2 regions of the Agrobacterium salinitolerans genome follow, and region 2 is predicted to be linked to the other one. Evidence: predicted binding sites of a transcription regulator. Region 2 holds the regulator's gene; the other holds the start of a gene.
What was found. The regulator PhoB, encoded in region 2, activates phosphate uptake and scavenging genes when phosphate is short. The targets are predictions, from matches to a motif close to TGTCATNNANCTGTCAT.
Positions count from the first base shown of each region.

Region 1: a site for PhoB is predicted at 2,287-2,303, ahead of O9X91_RS03070 (DUF1045 domain-containing protein). Genes of this name have one in related genera too.

Region 1 is NZ_JAPZLN010000001.1:632,629-640,001, reverse strand. It holds gene phnN (phosphonate metabolism protein/1,5-bisphosphokinase (PRPP-forming) PhnN) at 1-366, opposite strand, end outside; gene O9X91_RS03075 (alpha-D-ribose 1-methylphosphonate 5-triphosphate diphosphatase) at 363-1,499, opposite strand; gene O9X91_RS03070 (DUF1045 domain-containing protein) at 1,496-2,194, opposite strand; gene phnE (phosphonate ABC transporter, permease protein PhnE) at 2,459-3,808, opposite strand; gene phnE (phosphonate ABC transporter, permease protein PhnE) at 3,808-4,794, opposite strand; gene phnD (phosphonate ABC transporter substrate-binding protein) at 4,865-5,770, opposite strand; gene phnC (phosphonate ABC transporter ATP-binding protein) at 5,856-6,716, opposite strand; partial or broken gene O9X91_RS03045 (DapH/DapD/GlmU-related protein) at 6,955-7,373, opposite strand, start outside.
Region 2 is NZ_JAPZLN010000001.1:390,084-397,456, forward strand. It holds gene O9X91_RS01835 (aspartate aminotransferase family protein) at 1-270, opposite strand, end outside; gene O9X91_RS01840 (GcrA family cell cycle regulator) at 702-1,235, shown strand; gene phoB (phosphate regulon transcriptional regulator PhoB) at 1,615-2,298, opposite strand; gene phoU (phosphate signaling complex protein PhoU) at 2,329-3,054, opposite strand; gene pstB (phosphate ABC transporter ATP-binding protein PstB) at 3,151-3,966, opposite strand; gene pstA (phosphate ABC transporter permease PstA) at 3,981-5,303, opposite strand; gene pstC (phosphate ABC transporter permease subunit PstC) at 5,300-6,784, opposite strand; gene O9X91_RS01870 (substrate-binding domain-containing protein) at 7,048-7,373, opposite strand, start outside.

The DNA.
Region 1 (7,373 bases), 240 kb from region 2:
GGCGGTTCCGAATTGCGGCAGGGCGGAACGTGAACCGTTGGCGATGACCACGTCTCCCACATTGAGATGATGGTAGACAGCGGCCGGGATGCCATATTTCAGCCCATGCGCCTGCCAGGATACCGCGAAGGCGCCCGCATCTTCCAACCGGTTGAACTCGTGCATCGAAACGGCATCGTGGTTTTCACCTCCGGCATCGCCGCTGCGGGTAATGACGCGGCGGGTGAAATGAAAGCCCGGCCGTCCACACAATCGCGCTGCCGCGTACTCCATCAGCGTATCCTTGCCGGCCCCACTGGGGCCGACAACCACGATCATCGTACCCGGCGATTGCTCGCGCCGATTATCCTGCCCATCATTGTTCATGCCACGCGCTTGCCCTGACGCCAGACGGAACGGGCGACCGGCACACCGTCCTCGCGGTGAACCCGGACCAGATCGGCCCGCAATCCCGTCGCGATACGACCGCGATCAAGAAGGCCGACGGTGCGCGCCGGCGTGGCGGTGACCATGCGCAGCGCTTCCGGCAGGCTGATGGCTTCCACCTGATCGGCGAGCAGGAATGGCGCAAAGAGTAGGCTGAAGGGCACGTAGTCGGAAGAAAGAACATCCAGAACGCCGATCTCGGCAAGATCGCGGGCGGCTATGTTGCCGGAGTGGGACTTACCGCGAACGATGTTCGGGGCGCCCATCAGCACGCTCATGCCGGCGCTGTGCGAGGCTTTTGCGGCTTCGACGCTGGTGGGGAATTCCGCCAGTTTCACGCCGTGGCCGATAGCCTCGCCGACATGCGCTTCGGTGGCGTCGTCATGGCTTGCTACGGTAATGCCGCGCTCGGCGCAGCGGGCGGCCAGATAATCGCGGTGCTTGGCGGAATATTCGGCCGACGCCGCCTGCCGACGCCGCACGAACTCGGCGAAAGCCTCGTCGCTCAGCCCGCGCTTCTTCTGGTAATAGAATATATATTGATCCATCGACTGGAACTGGCGCTGCCCCGGGGAATGGTCCATCAGGGAAATCAGCCGCACGCGCGGATCGGTTTCGAAGTCTTCGAAATGTTCTAGTACATCCGAGGAGGCGACCTCACAGCGCAGATGCAGCAGATGATCCGAACGAAGGCGATTCTGATCGGCCGCGGCCTCGATGGCGTCAGCCATTTCGCGCATTTCACCCTTCTTGAAGCCGCCGTCTTCATCTGAACCGAGCCGCAGGCAGTCGAATACGGTGGTGATGCCGGAAGCTGCCACCTGTGCATCATGGGCCTGAATGGCGGCGATTTTGTCCCAGATTACCCCGGGGCGCGGCGAATAATGTTGCTCGAGATGGTCGGTATGCAGTTCCACCAGACCCGGGATCAAATAATCACCTTCCAGGTCTTCGCCGGTTTTGGAGGCGCCTGCGCTGATATCGGCGATCTTGCCGTCACGGATCAGGACGGAGCCCAGAATAATATCGTCTTCCAGAACGATACGGGCATTGGAAAGGGCGTGCTCGGTCATGGGGTCGCATCTTTCTTTGGAGGCTGGCCAAGGGGGCGCCAGCTATGAACGGTAAATGGCGCGCCGCGCGTTTCTTCAATGAACAAGGCAAGGCCGGAAATGCTGAGAGGTCGATCGGTGAATTCGGAAAACCGCGCCGAAAGCACCTCGCGCATGGCGGGCTGCTCGCTCTCGCCGATGCGGCCGGTCAGCGTCATGTGAAAACGGAAATCATCCATGACATGCGGATAACCCCAAAGAGACAGATTTTGCCGCTGGCTCTCAGTCAGCATCTGTGGCCGCCGACGGGCAATATCTGTCTCGGACAGGGGCGCGCGAAACCGGTCGAAATAATCGACGATCTCGGCGGCAAAATCCTGCAGCGGTTGATAGGTGCGGTCCGGGACCAATGCGAAAAAGGGGCCAAGCGCACCGACGACGACGCGCGGAATTTCGAAGGCGGACTGGCTGGCTGCGAAATCTCCGAAGGCCGAGAGCAGATCCGCCTCGCTATATTTTTCGGCAAGTTCGAAAGGAGCCTTCAGGGTCGCGTGGAAACCGTAACGGCGGGGCTCTTCCGTCATGTCGGCATAGTCGTCGTTGTCGTCATGCAACGTGCCGGAAAATGCATTGCGGCCAAGCCAACGTGATGCTGTCTCAGTCAGCGGGTGATCTTTAGCCGGAGAGAAATAGATGGCATAGCGCACGGCAAGCACTCTTTAGTGTCATGGGAGACCAGGGATGAGAAGCTATTTGGCGTGACTCGCCAGCTTCCCGCAAGGTCAGGAGTGCGAGGTAATTGGTTTCCGTGACAGAATGATGATGCGGAGGGAAAAAAGCGTATTGGAAATGCGGCAGGCTTCGGAATGTGCTGAAGACACAGACGGAGATGATGACGACTGGCATAAATCGGGACTGTGCGGGTGTTCCGCGGAGAGGACGAACATCGTTACGACGTTCGCCATTCCATCCCTTCAGACTTAGTGTTGTGTTTTGCCGATCAGCCGCGAACGTAGAGAATTGGAGATGTGGTCGAAGAGGAAAACGACAAAGAGGATGAGCAGGACCATATAAGCGACCTTGTCCCAGTCGGCATTCGTACCCATCGCCTCTAGCAGTTTCAGGCCGATGCCGCCGGCGCCCACGGCGCCGATGATCGTGGCGGAGCGGGTGTTGCTCTCCCAGAAATACAGTGATTGGGAAATAAAGACCGGTAACACCTGCGGCAACACACCGAAGCGGTTAACTGCAATCGGGGATGCGCCGACCGACTTGACGCCCTCGCGCTGCTTGTCGTCGACATTTTCCAGTGCCTCGGCATAGACCTTGCCGAGCGCTCCGGTATCGGTGAAGAAGATCGCGGCAATGCCGGGGATCGGTCCGGGACCGAAGCTGCGGGTGAAGAACAGCGCCCAGATCAGCATGTCGATGGAACGCAGGAAGTCGAACAGACGCTTCATGCCCCAGTTTGCTGCCCTGTTGGCGGTGATGTTGCGGGCGGCGATGAAGGCGAGCGGCAGGGCGACGAGCGTGCCGAACAGCGTGCCCACAAAGGCCATGACCAGCGTCTGCATCAGCTTGGACAGAATATCGGCATGCTGCCAGACGCTGTTGTCGAGGAAATCATCGACCATATGTCCGATATTGGAGCGTGCGGGATCGAGCCGCTCTCCCCAGAGCGCAAGGGCGGCAAGCTCACCATAACCCTTGCCCCAGAATTCCGATTTGGTGTCGAACAGGAAATTCGCCCATCCAAGGAAACGGCGCTGCACATAGACCTGGCTGGTACGGATTTCCGCCTGACCGGCAAAACCGTAATGCACGAGAACCTTCTTGCCGTCCTGCTGGATTTCGTCGGGTATCCCCTGTGGTGCGACAGCCCCGTCGTCGTTGATGACAATTGGATAGTTCCTGCCGTCGATATAGACATCCACTTGAGTCGGGGTCACGTCGAGGCGGTTTTCCATACCCCTATAAACGACGCTGTAACCGCCACCCGGCAGGGGCTGCAGCCAGTCGATCTTTGCATCAACCGGATATTGTCCGCGGCTCGACCATTGCGGTTCAACCTTGCCGTCTTCGAAACGCAGGCGCGGCTGGGCGCGCCAGGAGTACCAGTCCTGAATATAGCTCGAAGCGCGATCCCACCGCCCCTGCATGAAGGCCGGTCCGACATTGAAGAAGAAAAAGCAGCCAATGAGATAGGCGGTGACGGCAACAAGGCCGACGAGCAGGCCATACCGTTGCATGAAACTGCGGTTGAATACGCCGGGATATGCAGCCGTCAGCCTTTCGCGGTCGGCGGTGTTGAGAATGAAGCTGGACGACATCAGGCCGCTCCCCGTCCGAATTCGAAGGATTGTTGGCCGATCAGCCTGCGGCGCAGCCAGCTGGAAAACTGGTCGACGGCAATGATGGTGATCAGCAGAAGGATGATGATGGCATAGGTCTTTGACGCGTGATCGTTACCGATCGACAGGCGGAAGACTTCGCCGATGCCACCGCCGCCGACAGCGCCGATGATGGTGGAAGCGCGCACGTTGATTTCGGCGCGCAGCAGCGCATAGGAGACGAAATTGGGCAGAACCTGCGGCACGATGGCGAAACGCACCCGTTCCAGCCAGTTGGCACCGGCGGCACGCAAGCCTTCATCCGGCTTCATGTCGGCATTTTCCACCACTTCGAAGAAGAGCTTGCCCAGCGCACCGATCGTATGGACCGAAATCGCAATGATGGCGGCGATCGGTCCGATCGAGAGGATGGCGGTCAGCAGCCCGGCGACGACGATTTCCGGAAAGGCGCGCAGCACTTCCATAATCCGGCGAACCACCCAGCGCACGAGCCCGGCGCCGACGAGATTGGTGGAGGCGAAGAAGCAGAGCACGAAGGCGAAACTCGTGCCGATGATTGTCGAGACCAGCGCAATATTGAGCGTGATGATCAGCTGGTAGATGAAGTGCGGGATGTAGAAACCATCGGTGATGTAAACGCGATCCGCGACGTAGTTATATTTCAGCGAACCATCCGCATAGGGCGACGGCAGGTCGAACATCGCCCGGAAGATTTCCAGCGGACTGTCAGGCACGAAGGTCTTCATGAAATCGAAGAAATAGGGCAGGCGCTCGAAAAACTTGCCTGAATTGGCCGCATTGGCGAAATTCAGGGAGGCGGCGAGGATGACGAGAAAGATCACGAGCGAAATGACGGTATAGATTCGTCGTGTCGCAAGCTGCTGTTGATAATGGCGCATGACCGTCCTGGACGATGCGCTCAACCCCTCGGGTGAGAGGGTACCATTGTGCAGTGTGGTCGCCATGCCGCTTTTCCTTTATTGGCAAAAGCGGCGGCGCCGTGGGGCACCGCCGCTTCCGGATATGATCGCAGGATCAGCCGCCGATAACGGACTTACGGGCGTCGATGATCGTCTGGTAGAAGGACGGATCGACCTTGATGTAGGCGGTGTTCTTGCCCTGGGTGAAGCCCTGGAAGCATGCGAGATCCTTCTTCGGCAGTTCCATGAAGAAGTCTTCGACCTTCTGCTTCATCGCGTCGCCGAGCTTGTTCGTAACCATCAGCGGACCGTTCGGGATCAGCGGCGACTTCCAGACTTCGACGATATCGTCCATGTCGAGGTTGCCCTTCTTGACCATCTGGTAGAGATTGCCGGCGGTGTAGCCTTCTTCCCACTTGCCAACGCCCGAACCGAAGGTGGTGCCAACGTCGAACTTCTTGTCGAGAACGGCGAGAACGAGGTTCTCATGGCCGCCGCCGAAGCCGGTTTCGGAGAAGTATTCCTTGACCGGAACACCGGTTTCCTTCGGGATGGCCACGTTCGGAACGAGGAAGCCGGAGGTGGAGTCCGGGTCGGCGAAGCCGATCTTCTTGCCCTTGGCGTCTGCCAGCGTCTTGATGCCGCTGTCCTTACGGGCAACCATGATCGTGTAATAACCGGTCGAACCGTCAGCGCCGGCCGTGGTCAGGATCGGGTCGACAGCCTTCGGGTCGGCCAGAGCGATCTTGGCGTAGGAGGATGCGCCCATGGAAGCGATGTCGATGGTGCCGCCGAGCAGGCCCTGGATAACGCCGTTATAGTCCGGCGACGGGAAAACCTGAACTTCGGAAACGCCGGTTGCAGCCTTGAGGCCATCGGCAACGCACTTGGTGTTGCGGATTTGGTCGGCTTCGTTTTCGGAGCCGTCGAGACCGATGCGCAGAACCTTGACGTCCTGAGCCATGGCGGAACCGGCCAGAACGCCAAGGGCGACTGCCGAAAGAAGGACTTTCTTCAACATGGACTTTCTCCTGTTTCCCGGCGAGCCGGAGTTTGTTGTGAAATATTGGCCCTTGACGCGGGCGCAAACGATGCTGAGCGGTTCCTCAGAGCCCGGCGAGAGCGAGCGGTTCGGGACCGGCAGATTGCTGCACCGGACGCGCGGCAAGCTGCGCGCCGGGAATATTGATGCTGGTCGAGGTCATGGTCTCGTCGATGCCGGAGCCTTGCGAATCGGTTCCGTAGATTTCGGTGACGGCGGCAGCAGTGAGCTCGGCGGGCGTTCCATCGAAGACGACGCGGCCCTGCGACATGCCGATGATGCGTTCGCAATAATTGCGCGCCGTATCCAGCGTGTGAAGGTTGGTGATGACGGTGATGCCTTCGCGCTCGTTGATGTCGCGCAGCGCGTCCATCACGATCTTGGCATTGAGGGGGTCGAGGGAGGCGATCGGTTCATCGGCCAGGACCATCTTTGGAGACTGCATCAACGCACGCGCAATGGCGACGCGCTGCTGCTGGCCGCCGGAAAGCGTGCCTGCCGCCTGCATGGCCACATGTTCGATGCCGAGCCGCTCGAGCGCGGCGATAGCCATCAGCCGCTCCTCATGGGTGAAGATGTTAAAAAGGCTGAGCGCCGTTGAACGGTGGTTGAGGCGGCCGAGCATGACGTTGGTGAGCACATCGAGGCGGGGCACCAGATTGAACTGCTGGAAGATCATGGCGCAGTCGCGCTGCCAGTTGCGGAGCGCCGCACCCTTCAATGACGAGACTTCCGTGTCGTTGAAATGAATGGAACCGGAGGAGGGATCGATGAGACGGTTGATCATGCGCAGCAGCGTCGATTTTCCCGCACCCGAGCGCCCTATCACGCCGACCATCTGACCCTGCGGTATCTCGACATTTACGGAATCGACCGCAGTGTGGTTGCCGAAACGGCGCGTGACTTGCTTCAGGTGAAAGCTCATTTCCCCGTCCAATCTTCTTTTGACGGGGTTCGACGTAACAGCGGTGCGTGAAGCGTGAGTGTCAGTTTGATGAAGAAAATATTACATAATTCGCAGATACGACACCCGTGGGTTCGCCGACAAACCTTTCTTCTGGCTTGTCATGCGGTGGAAATCCCGCGTGGCATATCGGGAGCCGACAAACAGAAATCCCGGGACATGACCCCGGGACTGCAATTGCTTCGGTATAGGCGGGAGTTTACCCGCCATATTTCGCCACGAAATCCTCGGCGGCGAGTGTGCGGAAATCATCCAGCGCGCTGCGCAGCCTCGCATGGTCCCAATCCCACCAATTCAGTTCATCCATGCGCTTGCCAAGCTCCGCGGTAAAACGCTCGCGGATCAGCCGGGCGGGCACGCCGCCGACGATGGTGTAGGGCGCAACATCTTTGGAAACGACCGCCCCGGCCCCGACGACTGCACCGTTCCCCACCGTGACGCCGGGCAGGATGGTCGCACCGTGGCCGATCCAGACATCGTGGCCGATCACCACCCGTTTGGCACGCCGGGCGGCGAAGAAATCCGTTTCATCTTCGGCGTCGTCCCAGTAGCTGCGGGCGCGATAGGTGAAATGGTGCAATGTCGCCCGCTGCATCGGATGATTGGTGGCGTTGATGC
Region 2 (7,373 bases):
TGCGAATGTCGCTTCCGTCAGGCGCTTTGCAAGCTTTTCCTGGCCCGGCACTTCATAAAGGTTAGAGACGTGCCAGACCTTCTCGGCCTGGGTCTTGATCGCCTCCACGAGGTGCGGGTGGGCGTGACCCAGTGAATTGACCGCAACGCCGGCCGCAAAATCCAGATATCGTTCGCCGCTTTCCGTGAACAGCCAGACGCCCTCGCCTCGCTCGAAGCGCAGGGGGGCTCTTGCAAACGTATCGAACAATGGCGCGGCGGCTTCGGCCATGGCTGTATCACTCCTTGCGCGGTTGCGCTGTCAGACAGTTGTCAATAGGCTTTCGGGGTTATCCCTCGCCTGAAAATCAAAAATGCCGCCTCGCGGCGGCAGGGGCACTATTGTCACTTCGCCTGCCGATGTCAACAAAAGTCCGCGTTTCTCGGGCGTCTCAAGCCCTAGTAGGTGGCGGTGGATGAGGCCCAAGGTGTTGCCTTTCAGACTCAACTCGCCAGCAAGTTGGGGAAAACCGGAAAATCGATTCGAGATGATTCCCACGACTCTTGCCACGGAGTCTGCGTGGCACTAGGTTAATCGCTAATTACTAGACTGCATTGCGGCGGAACTAGTCACCGAAAATCAGGCAGAAACCACGCTCGCGGCACGCCCGCGAGGCGGAGATGGATTCTGCCGACATTATACGCGACGAGCGGAGAAGCGGCATGAACTGGACAGACGAACGGGTCGAAAAACTCAAGAAATTGTGGTCCGAGGGACTTAGCGCCAGCCAGATAGCAGCGCAGCTGGGCGGTGTCAGCCGTAATGCCGTCATCGGCAAGGTCCACCGTCTCAACCTGCCGGGTCGCGTCAAGGCCGGCGGCCCGGTCACTTCGGCGCGTTCCGCGCCCAAGCGCGCCGCCGCTCCTGCCCCGCGCGCGACGAATTTCGCGGGCCGTGTCGGCACAGCGCCTGCTCGGGTTCTGACCCGTTCCAACGCAGCAACGGCTCTTCAGGAAGAGATCGGCATCGAGACCGCGGAAGTCCTCGATTACGTTCCTTCCAGAAACGTCGTCACCCCGATTTCCCGTCGCCTGACGTTGACGGAACTGACGGAGCGCACCTGCAAGTGGCCGGTCGGCGATCCCTTGAAAGACGATTTCCATTTCTGCGGTTGTGAAGCGCTGGAATCGTCACCCTATTGCAAGTTCCATGCGAAACTCGCCTACCAGCCGGTAAGCGAACGTCGCAAAGCTTGAGTGTTGCGGCACGCATTCGACACTCAAAAACTACGGGCCTTCGGGCCCGTTTTTTTATGGCAAAACTCAAGGCGGTCCCGGAATGGGCGCACGCTGTTTGAGAGGCGCTCCCAATTCCTCTTCTTCCGCCTTCTGCGGATGTAAAATCGCGACACGCCCTTGCGGCAAATACTTTGAGTTCGTCGGCGACGTGCCGCGCCATCCCTCCTGTCTGGTTTCACCGCGCAATCCGACTCTCAGCAGACCGTCTGTCGCCTTCAAAAACAACAAGGACACGCGTTGGGGAAGGTTCGAATTCAGAAGGCCCGCCACCATCCCGGCTGCGGGCCTTCTGAATTTTGGGAATTTTTCCCGAGTGAAACCATCGGTTTCGGTTTCCTCAGGCTTCCATTGAATATCCGGCGCCGCGCACGGTGCGGATGACATCTTGCATATGCGAAAAATTGAGCGCCTTGCGCAGACGTCCGACATGCACGTCGACGGTGCGTTCGTCCACATAGATATCGTGACCCCAGACGCCATCCAGCAATTGTGAGCGGGAAAACACCCGGCCGGGAGAGGTCATCAGGAATTCCAGCAGGCGGAACTCCGTTGGGCCGAGGCGCACTTCGCGGCTCTTGCGGTGAACGCGATGGGTCTCGCGATCCAGTTCGATATCGCCGCATTTCAGCACCGAAGACAGAACCTCGGGGCGAGCCCGGCGCAGCATGGCCTTGACCCGGGCCATGAGTTCCGGTGTCGAGAACGGCTTGACGACATAATCGTCGGCGCCGGTGGCGAGGCCGCGAACCCTTTCGCTTTCCTCACCGCGCGCCGTCAGCATGATGATGGGCAGGCGTTCGGTTTCCGGCCGCATTCTGAGCCGACGGCACAGTTCGATACCGGAAACGCCGGGAAGCATCCAATCCAGGATAAGAAGGTCTGGAATACGTTCCTGCAGCCGAATTTCGGCCTCGTCTCCACGGGGTATCGTGTCGACGTCATATCCCTCAGCCTCGAGATTGTAACGAAGCAGCACGCTCAGCGCTTCCTCATCTTCCACAACTGCAATCTTGGGCACCATATACTAACTCCGCAAGCCGCTGCCTGTCTGTTACTCGGTCACCGAACCGAGCGTGTTGGAACTGTCATCCTTAGGACGCTCGCCTTCCGGCTGGCTGCCGGTGGTCATGTAATAGATCGTCTCGGCGATATTGGTGGCGTGGTCGCCGATACGCTCGATGTTCTTGGCGCAGAACAGAAGATGCGTGCAGGTAGTGATGTTGCGCGGATCTTCCATCATGTAGGTCAAAAGCTCACGGAAGAGCGACGTGTACATGGCGTCGATTTCCTCGTCGCGCTCGCGGATGGCATTTGCCTTCTCCGCCGAACGTGTCGAATAGACGTCGAGGACTTCCTTGAGCTGTACCAGCGCCAGTTCCGAGAGGTGTTCGATGCCACGGGCGAGCTTGCGCGGCACGCCGGTGCCGGCAACCGCGATGACACGCTTGGCAGTATTCTTACCGAGGTCGCCAACGCGTTCGAGGTCCGCTGCAATACGTAGCGTGCCGATGATCTCGCGAAGGTCTGCAGCCATCGGCTGGCGCCTGGCGATGGTGACGATGGCCTTGTCGCCGATCTCACGCTCGGAATGATCGAGGATCGCGTCGTCGGAAATGACCTTCTGGGCGAGTGCGGCGTCGGAGTTGACGAGCGCACGCACGGCATCGGCGCACATCTGTTCCGCCAGACCGCCCATTTCGGCGATACGGCGCGTCAGGAATTTCAGTTCGTCGTCATATGCCGACAGAATATGCGAATGGGTCGTTGTCTGTGTCATGGTCTAGTCCTCCGGCTTGGCCTGCATGCGCGTGCCCGGAAGCGGGCACGGCAGAGGCACCAGTCTTGTTCGGTTTCGATAAAGCGCCGGCCGGGATCAGCCGAAGCGGCCCATGATGTAATCCTGCGTGCGCTGGTCGTCCGGATTGGTGAACATCTTGTCGGTTTCGTTTTCCTCGACAAGGTGACCAAGGTGGAACATGGCCGTGCGCTGGGAAACACGCGCCGCCTGCTGCATGGAGTGCGTGACGATGACGATGGTGTAATTGGTGCGCAGCTCGTGGATCAGTTCCTCGACCTTTGCGGTCGCGATAGGGTCGAGCGCCGAGCAGGGTTCGTCCATCAGGATCACTTCCGGGCTGACGGCAACCGCGCGGGCGATACACAGGCGCTGTTGCTGACCGCCGGAAAGACCCGTGCCGGATTCCTGCAGGCGATCCTTCACTTCGTTCCAGAGGCCGGCCTTCTGCAGGCTCTGCTCGACGATCTGGTCCATATCCGCCTTGTTGCGGGCGAGACCATGGATGCGCGGACCGTAGGAAATGTTTTCGTAGATCGACTTCGGGAAAGGGTTCGGCTTCTGAAACACCATGCCGACGCGGGCGCGCAATTCCACGACATCGATTGCCTGATCGTAGATATCGTCGGTGTCGAGCGTGATTTTTCCGGTCACCCGGCAACCGTCGATCGTATCGTTCATGCGGTTCAGGGTGCGCAGGAAGGTGGATTTACCGCAGCCAGACGGGCCGATCAGCGCCGTCACCGTATTTTCGCGAACATTCAGGTTCACGTCGTAGAGCGCACGCTTTTCGCCGTAATAAACCGAAACGTCCTTGCCGATCATCTTGTATGAGACTTCATTCATTTTCTTGTCCAGCGCCTTTTCAACTGCTGCTTCCGACAACATGTTCATTGCTCAATCTCCCTCTACCAGCGCCGTTCGAAGCGGCGACGCAACAGGATTGCGCCAACATTCATGACAATGAGGAACAAAAGCAGGATGATGATAGCGCCGGATGTCCTTTCGACAAAGGCACGCTCGGCTTCGTTCGCCCACATGTAAATCTGCACCGGCAGGGCCGTGGACGGATCCATCGGCGTTGTCGGGTAATTCGCGACGAATGCCACCATGCCGATCAGGAGCAGCGGCGCCGTTTCGCCCAGCGCGTGGGCGAGACCGATGATGGTGCCGGTGAGGATGCCGGGCATGGCGAGCGGCAGCACATGGTGGAAGATCGTCTGCATCTTGGAAGCGCCGAGGCCGAGGGCGGCGGCGCGGATAGACGGCGGCACGGCCTTCAGGGCAGCGCGCGTCGCAATGATGATCGTCGGCAGGGTCATCAGCGTCAGGACGAGGCCGCCGACCAGCGAGGCCGAGCGCGGAAAGCCCATGAAGTTGATGAAGACCGAGAGGCCGAGCAGACCGTAAACAATCGAAGGAACGGCCGCGAGATTGTTGATATTCACCTCGATAAGATCCGTCAGACGGTTCTTCGGGGCGAATTCCTCGAGATAGATGGAGGCCGCGACGCCGATCGGCAATGACAGCACCAGCACGATCAGCATCATGTAGAAGGAGCCGATCAGCGCCACACCCACACCCGCTGCTTCCGGACGGCTCGACGCGCCGTTGAAGAAGATGCCGGTATTGAAATGTTTGCCGAGCTGGCCGCTTTCGGCGAGCTGGTTCATCCAGCCGAGCTGCTGGTTAGAGATGCGGCGATTGGCTTCATCCGCCGTCAGATCGACCTGGCCCTTGAAGGCGCTGTCGACATCCCCCGAAGCGAGAAGCGTGACGGTGCGCGTGGTGCCGATAACGGCGGGATCGGCAACGACGATGTCGCGAAGCTGCGTGCGCACGCTGTCGGAAATCAGCAGGCTGACGGCGCGTAGGCCGGCGCGGTCCGTCGGCGCAACACCAAGAACCTTGGCGACCGCATCGCGGGCGACGACGGGATAATTGGCCGTCATCAGCTTTGTCGGGTTTGTGGCGCGTTCATTCTTCGGATCGATGATCTGTTCGGAAAACTCGACCGGAACGGTGATCATCGTCTGCTGGAAAGCGGTGTAACCCTTGGAGAAAACCGACCAGAGCAGCAGGAAGAGGAAGATGAGGCCGAAGGAGATCGCCGCGATGCCGTAGGCGCGGAAGCGGCGTTCGGCGGCATAACGGCGCTTGATGCCGATATCACGGCGCGTGGCCCTGTTGACGGCGCTCGCGCCGGCTGCGGGAGAAACGATGTCGGTCATTCATATTGCTCCCGGTATTTGCGCACGATGTAAAGCGCGTAGATATTCAGGCAAAGCGTGATGGCGAAAAGCGTGATGCCGAGCGCGAAGGCGACCAGCGTCTGCGGCGAGGTGAATTCGAGGTCGCCGGTGAGCTGGCTGACAATCTTGACGGTGACGGTGGTCATCGGCTCGAAGGGGTTGAGCTGAAGACGGGCCGCCACGCCGGCGGCCAGAACCACGATCATGGTTTCGCCGATGGCGCGCGAAGCCGTCATCAGCACGGCGCCGACGATGCCGGGAAGAGCGGCCGGAATAATGACCCTCTTGATCGTTTCGGAACGCGTGGCGCCAAGACCGAGCGAACCGTCACGCAGCGAGCGCGGCACGGCGGTGATGATATCGTCCGACAGCGACGACACATACGGGATCAGCATGATACCCATGACGAAGCCGGCGGTGATGACGCTCTGCGCCTGGATGAAATTGGCGTAGTCGCCCGTCGCCAGACCATTGATCTGCGTGGAGATGTCTCTGAGGAAAGGACCGACCGTCGTCAGCGCGAAGAAACCGTAGACGATGGTGGGAATGCCGGCGAGCACTTCAAGCAGCGGCTTTGCCATGGAGCGGAAACGCGGCGAGGCATATTCCGCCATGTAGATCGCCGAGAAGAGACCGACCGGAACCGCAACCAGCATGGCGACGAAACCGATATAAAGCGTGCCGGCGAGCAGCGGGATTAGGCCGAACTGGCCGGCGGAGTCTGTGGCACCCGCCGCAGCAAAACGCGGATCCCAGACCGTTCCAAAAAAGAACTGGTGCGCCGGCACCATGGTAAAGAACTGGATCGCCTCGGTCAGCATCGAAAAGACGATGCCGATGGTCGTGAGAATGGCGATGGACGAAGCGACGAGCAGGGCCGCGAGAATGACTTTCTCGACCTTGTTGCGCGCCCGGAAACGCGGCGCGATCGCACGCAGCGCATAGGCGGCGCCACCGAATGCGGCCAGCAGGACGATGGCGATCATCGCGATGCGGCTGGTGGCGGTCATGCTGTTGAGCGTGTGGGCGGCATCGATCATGAAACGCTCGGGATCACCGGCGATTGCAACACCCTTGGAAGCCAGAAGCGGCCGGACCGCGGCCGTATCCGCCTCGACCTGCGCGGTTTCCTCCGGCGTCAGCCGCTGCAGGCCACGGGCGATGGAGGTCACCATGCCGTAGGTCAGGCTCTGCTGCGCTTCGGACTGCGCGCGCACATCCTCGGGAAAATCGCCGCGCACCGCCGAAGTGACGAGCAACGGGCTGACAATGAGCCAGGCGCAGAGAATGAACGCCGCGGGCAGCACCGCCCAGACGACCGCGTAAGAGCCGTGATAACCGGCACGGGAATGCATGTTGGACGGGCGACCGCCAGACAGGGCGACGGCGCGCCGGCTGCCGAGCAGATAGCTGCCGATGCCGATGAGCGCCAGTAGCAGCAAAAGGATCGATGTGTTCATTAGAGTTCCCTCGGCGTGCCTCAAGGGCACGGTGCGATATCGGGCAAATCAAAAAGTCATCAAAACGAGACCGCTGGACCATGCCGTGATGCCTGCCGCCTGACTGTATCATCGTCTGGCAAGCGTCAAGGTTGATACATCCTATCCATCTGAAATCCATCGACAATCATGTGGATGGCGATGAATGGGAACTATCAACCGCGGACGACGGCCCCAGCGAGGCTGAATGAGGGGCACAGCAAAGCCGCGCCCCTCCTTCTTCATTACATCGTGGAGCCGGCCGAGAACTTCGAGCGGATTTCTTCACGCTCTGCGTCGGGGGCGGCAACCAGGCCGTAGTTGGCGAGCGGGGAATCCGGGCCGATCATCTCGTCGGACGTGAAGAACTCGACATATTCCTTAAGACCCGGGATAACGCCCAGGTGAGCCTTCTTCACGTAGAAGAACAGCGGGCGCGAAACCGGGTACTTGCCGCTGGCAACGGTTTCGGTGGACGGAACGACGCCCGAAACGGTCGCAACCTTCAGACGGTCAGCGTTGTTTTCATAGAAAGCGAGGCCGAAAACGCCGAGGCCGGTCTTGTTGGCGT